One region of the Solibacillus sp. FSL W7-1464 genome, then DNA from elsewhere that is predicted to be linked to it. Evidence: riboswitches for the same ligand, from Rfam matches in the RefSeq annotation. Region 1 holds a riboswitch; the other holds the start of a gene.
The links. Region 1 has a riboswitch for lysine ahead of MKZ25_RS09585 (transporter substrate-binding domain-containing protein). Riboswitches for the same ligand answer to the same signal wherever they lie in the genome.
Positions count from the first base shown of each region.

Region 2: it holds a riboswitch for lysine, as region 1 does, so the genes downstream of both, MKZ25_RS01400 (amino acid permease) here and MKZ25_RS09585 (transporter substrate-binding domain-containing protein) in region 1, are expected to answer to the same signal.

Region 1 is NZ_JBBORC010000001.1:1,962,446-1,965,638, forward strand. Features, by position in the region: gene MKZ25_RS09580 (amino acid ABC transporter permease) at 1-454, opposite strand, end outside; gene MKZ25_RS09585 (transporter substrate-binding domain-containing protein) at 579-1,415, opposite strand; lysine riboswitch at 1,530-1,717, opposite strand; gene odhB (2-oxoglutarate dehydrogenase complex dihydrolipoyllysine-residue succinyltransferase) at 2,116-3,193, opposite strand, start outside.
Region 2 is NZ_JBBORC010000001.1:277,963-281,155, reverse strand. Features, by position in the region: gene MKZ25_RS01405 (RNA 2'-phosphotransferase) at 1-89, opposite strand, end outside; gene MKZ25_RS01400 (amino acid permease) at 252-1,709, opposite strand; lysine riboswitch at 1,967-2,147, opposite strand; gene MKZ25_RS01395 (CynX/NimT family MFS transporter) at 2,300-3,193, shown strand, end outside.

The DNA of each region.
Region 1 (3,193 bases):
GCAGCACGATATGAATCATCGTTTGCAGGTGATTCATACCAATCGCCTGTGCGGCTTCAAATTGGCCTTTATCAATCGATACGATACCACCACGCACGTATTCGGCCATGTATGCTCCTGTGTTTAAACTAATAACGATAGAAGCTGCTAAAAAGCGGTCAATATCGATCCCTAAATAGACAAGGCCGTAAAATACGACCATCGCCTGTACCATCATTGGCGTGCCTCTGAAAATTTCCACATAGGCCGTTAAAATAAAATTAACTACCTTCAAAATAACTGACTTAATATTTTTTTTGCGTTGTGGAATGGTATGCATAATTCCGATGAAAAATCCGATCAGCGTTCCGCAAATTGTCCCGATAATTGCCAACAGAAGTGCAGTCCAAGCTCCACGGACGAATAAATCCCAGTTGTTCGTAAACAAGTTCCATGATGATTCTAAAAATGCCATCGCCTTGTCCTCCATTTCTTTCTTTGTTTCTATTATTTATGTATGATACTACAATTTTAATAGAAAAAGGTTGTCTTCCGTCTGCCGGCAAGACAACCTCTTTAAAACTGTTAATCCAACACGATTATTGTGCTGCTGGTTGATTTGCAATTGCGTCTTCCATTAATTGTTGACGCTCTTCTTCCGAAATTTCAGCTAAAACTTTGTTAATTTGGTCACGTAAATCTGAACCCTTTTTCAAACCTACCGCTACAGCTGTTGACGCTTCGTCTGCTTCGAAGTTTGGTTCAGGTACGATGTATTTAATGTTATTCAGTGCCATCTCAGCAGAGATACCTTCCGGACGTTCTGAAACATATCCGTCAATGGCGCCTGACTGTAATTGCACACGCATTGCGCCAAAATCAGTTGCCGCTACTTGTTTTTGAACACCTTCGATTTGATCGATTACATCATAGTGTGTTGTCGCTTGCTGACCAGTAATTTTTGCACCTGCAAAATCAGATAATGAAGTTGCATTTGCATATGGGCCGTCTTCTTTTACGACGATGACATAGTCACTTGTATAATAGTTTTCTGTGAAATCAATTACTTCCATACGTTCAGGCATTGGTGACATACCAGCAATGACCAGATCAATTGCACCGGATTGTAATGATGGAATTAAGCCATCCCAGTCTGTCTTAACAATTTGTAGTTCCATGTCCAGACCATCAGCAATTTTCTTCGCGATTTCCACATCATAGCCTGCTGCGTATTCCTTAGAACCTTTAATTTGAACACCGCCATTGGCATCATCTTTTTGTGACCAGTTAAATGGCGCATATGCTGCTTCCATTCCAATTTTGATCACTTTTTTGTCTGAATCAGAACCGCCTGTAGTACCTTCATCGCTTGAGCCACATGCTGCCAGCAATAGCATTGTCATGGCAGTCAGTAAAATCAATAGTCTCTTTTTCATAGAAATTCTCTCCTTTTTTGTTAAATTTCGGACGCCGTATATGCAAAAAACGACCTAAAAGAAGAACTTTAGGTCGTTTAAATTATAATTAGCCCGAATCCTCTACAGTTCCCATTTTGAGATAGCACAACTCAACCATCAGGGATATAGATGATTGAGACAGTTCTGCAATTGTTCACTGCAGACCCAGCATAGTAAAATTGAGCATTTACAACACTTCGGCGATATTTCCTTCTCTTATATTTCACAGCCTGCTCATGGCTCCATATAAAACTGTTAAGTATCGCGCCTCTACCTCACGAGAGTGTGAGGTTTTAGTATGAAATTGATATGTTTATATTACATTATTGCGACATTTCCGTCAACACTCATTTTTCAGAAATTTTACTGTAAGAACAAAAGCGCTAAAGCGCCCGTTCAACTCCGAGGGGGCATAACGCCACGTCCTTGTGACATGCCCCCAATGACTCACATCGTGTGAGCCGCAAGACTTGGAGGGCCCGACGCAAAAGTAAACGCTCCATCACTTTTGCACGGAGGGGCCTAATGGTGCAAGGATGCAAGGAGTTGGCGCTTTAGCCTAGACGTGGATAAAACTATATTTTTACGTCATCTACAATGCGATACTCTATAATTTCCTTAAGAAAAAAAGCTAATGCGCAATATATAAGAATATTGCGCATTAGCATAGTGGAAGCTATTAAGAATTTAATAATAAATCTTCCGGATTTTCAATCATTTCTTTAACTGTTTTTAAGAAGCCAACAGAATCTTTACCATCGATGATACGGTGGTCATAAGATAATGCTACATACATCATTGGACGGATTTGAACTTCACCATTAACAGCTACTGGACGGTTTACGATTGAGTGCATACCTAAAATACCAGCTTGAGTACCGTTCATGATCGGTGTTGACATTAATGAACCGAATACACCACCGTTAGTAATTGTGAATGATCCGCCAGCCATGTCGTTTAAGCCTAATTTTTTGTCGCGTGCTTTACCAGCTAACTCCGCAATGTTTTTCTCGATTTCAGCGAAGTTTTTAGCGTTTGCATCACGAACTACTGGTACTACTAATCCTTCTTCTGTTGAAACCGCAATACCGATGTCGAAGAAGTTGTTTAAGTGAATTTCATCACCGTTAATTTGTGCATTTACATATGGATATTTCTTTAATGCTGCTACTACAGCTTTTGTGAAGAATGACATGAAGCCTAATTTAATATCGTTAGCTTTCACGAACTCGTCTTGTTTACGCTTACGTAATGCCATAATGTTCGTCATATCAATTTCGTTGAAAGTCGTTAACATTGCAGTTGATTGTTTTACTTCTAGTAAACGTTTCGCAATTGTTTGACGACGACGGCTCATTTTTTCAACTGTTACACGGTCTGTATCAGCTGCTGGTGTAAAGATCATTGGACCATTTCCTGCTGCTGGTGCTTGAGCAGCCGATGCTGCAGGAGCTGCTGGTGCTGTACCATGTGCTGCAACGTCTTGTACACGTACGCGACCTTGTGGGTCAACAGGTGAGATTGCTGCCAAGTCGATGCCTTTTTCACGAGCTAATTTACGAGCTGCCGGTGAAGCGATTACACGCTCACCTGAAGTTTCTTCAACTGCAGCTGGTGCAGGTGCTGCTGCTTTAGGAGCTTCTTCTTTTGCTGGAGCCGGAGCTGCTGCCGGTGCTTCTTCTTTTGCAGCTGGTGCAGGTGCTGCGCCTTCGCCAGCTTCAACTACTGCGATTACTTGTCCTACTAATACAGTATCG
Region 2 (3,193 bases), 1.7 Mb from region 1:
GTAAGGAACGGTCGGTACAATACATCTTGGCTCTCTTCCCCTATTAACCACGGATATACTTTTTTATAGAAACCTTTTGAAATAGGCATGCTTTCACTTCCTTATTCTTCAGTGTTACTCATTTTTTGTTTCTTCTATAATACCACTCTTACAGCCAGCATACTTGAGTAAATTATTTCACTTCAGAACAAATAATTCTCATAAATAAAAAACGCAATATAAGCCTGTAAGCTCCCATTGCGTTTCAGAAATTATTCATTCGATAAATCGCAGTCCTTTAAAGGAACGATTTTTGTTTTGTGTTTAAATTTGTAGCCAAACCATAAAGCGGCAAACAGTGGTAAGCCGATATATGAAACGACAACACCGTACCAGTCAATCGTTCCGCCCATGAACGCCATATAGTTTTGGCCTAGCACGACAATCATACATAGGGCAAACGCAAATAGTGGACCGAATGGGAAGAATTTCGATACATACGGTAAATCACTCAGTGAATGTCCTTGTGCGACATATGCACGACGGAATCGGTAATGACTGATTGCAATGCCGAGCCAGGCGATGAAGCCGGACATACCGGAAGCATTTAACAGCCAAATATATACTACTCCGTCACCGAAAAACGATGCGAGGAATGCTAATGAACCGACTGCCAATGTTGCTAAGAGTGCATACATCGGAATACCGCGCTTCGTTACTTTCATAAACAGTTTCGGCGCTTTTCCGTCTACCGCCAACTGATAAAGCATACGACTTGCTGCATATAACCCTGAGTTCCCTGCAGATAGCATCGCCGTTAAAATGATCGCGTTCATAACAGATGCCGCAAACGCCACACCTAAGTTTTCAAATACTAAAGTAAACGGACTTGTCGCAATATCTTCTGATAAAAGACGTGAATCCGTATACGGAATAAGCAATCCGATTGCACCGATTGCGAAAATATAAAACAGTAAAATACGCCAGAATACTGAACGTACAGCTTTTGGAATGTTTTTGGCCGGGTCATCTGTTTCCCCTGCCGTTACCCCAAGCATTTCCGTACCTTGGAATGAGAATCCGGCAGCTAGGAAAATACCGAACAGTGCCAGGAAGCCGCCATTAAATGGTGCGTCGTCTTTCACGAAGTTCGTGAAGCCGACCGGATCGTTCCCGCCTAAAATCCCGAAAATCATCAGGAAGCTGACAATGATGAAGACAATTACCGTCGCGACTTTAATCATCGCAAACCAGTATTCCGCTTCACCGAAAGCTTTTACAGATGCTAAGTTAAAAGATAAAACGACTATGATAAATAAGATTGTCCATAAAATTGATGAACTGTCCGGGAACCAGTATTTCATAATTAACGAAACAGCCGCTATTTCAGCTGCAATTGTAATTGCCCAGTTGTACCAATAGTTCCAGCCAAGCGCAAAACCTAAAGCCGGATCCACGAATTTTGTTGCATACGTACTAAACGAACCGGATGTTGGCATATAGGCAGCCATTTCCCCTAATGACGTCATTAAGAAATACACCATAACGCCGATCAGTGCATAGGCGAGTAATGCCCCGCCAGGACCTGCCTGTGCAATCGCACCACCTGATGCTAAGAATAAACCTGTACCGATTGTTCCGCCAAGCGAAATCATCGTTACATGGCGACTTTTCAAACTCTTTTTCAACCCGCTTTTGTTACCGAGCTGATCTATTTTAATCTCACTCATGATCTTAAAAACTCCTTTGTTTTAGCCAATACTGTTGCAATAAGGGCGGCTGTCCATTAGCCGCTTTAACTTTTTAGCCAATTGAGGTGGTTTTTTAGCCAAATTTATACGTTTTTTAGCCTACTGAGCTAGTTTTTTAGCCAAATTTTTGTATTTTTTAGCCAATCCCCGCAACTTTTTAGACACTCTCGCCTAAATCCGTAAAAAGAAAAACCACCACAAGTTTTTGTGATGGTTATATTTACACCTCATCAAACTTGAAAGATAGCTCAACACATGCTCACACATGTGACAGTTCTGTTCCTTGTCGGAGACAGCCCCAGCATTATTTCCAAGAAGAAAAATAACACTTCGGCAACCATTCCTTTCATAAAGCTTCACCGATTCTTCTTAATCTCAGCTATACTAGTTTTAATGATTGCGACCTCTACCTCATAACTACATGAGGTAATATTTTATTTAATTGAAACAATGTTTAAAAGTCTAACATAACATTTTTTTGATAGCAATGGCTTTACCTTTATTCTGTTTTTTGAGAGTATTCACACTACTCGGATATATATATATCAATAGTCAAAAGGAGACATAATATGGACACCGAACATTTGAATCAAAACAGCAAAAAAATACTATCCAACCGACCGCTTATCTATTTTATGGTTGCCGTATTTTTATTTGCCACCACATTGCGTACACCGATTACATTAATCGGGCCGATTATTTCATTTATTCGCGACGGGCTCGGGATATCGAACTTTCTCGCAGGCTTTTTAACGACCATCCCTTTAATTGCCTTTGCGGTCGTTTCACCCTTTGCACCGCGTATTGCCCGTAAGTTCGGGTTGGAATGGACATTATTTTATTCCGTCATTTTGCTATGTGCAGGGATTTTACTGCGTTCTCTTGGGGCAACGTCTTTACTCGTTTTAGGAACTATATTAATCGGAGTCGCAATCGCGTTCGGAAATGTTCTTATCCCTAGTTATTTCAAATGGAAATTCCCGTTACATATCGGCTTATTAACAGGGATTTATTCCGTATCGATGAACATCTCTTCCGGATTTGCTGCAGGCTTCAGTTATCCGATTGCGGCAAGCGCAGGCTGGCAAATTGCAGCAGGCATTACGATTATTTTAGGGTTTCTTACATTGCTGATTTGGCTGCCGATTTTGCGCCAGGAGAAAGTCGAGTTACATATGCCCTCTTCGCAAACAAAGAAAACACAGATGTGGAAATCGCCGCTTGCCTGGGCAGTCGCAGGTGCAATGGGCTTCCAATCCTTTATATTTTACTGCTCGTCTGCATGGATACCGGAGATTTTCATTAGCCAAGGACTTGACGCTACAGCTGCCGGGTGGATGGTTTCCGTTATGCAGTTCTCGCAAATTCCAATGACATTCATTATTCCGATTATCGCAGGGAAAATCGCTTCACAACGTCCAATCGTTGTTTTCTTTACGATTTGTTACTTAGTCGGTTTTACT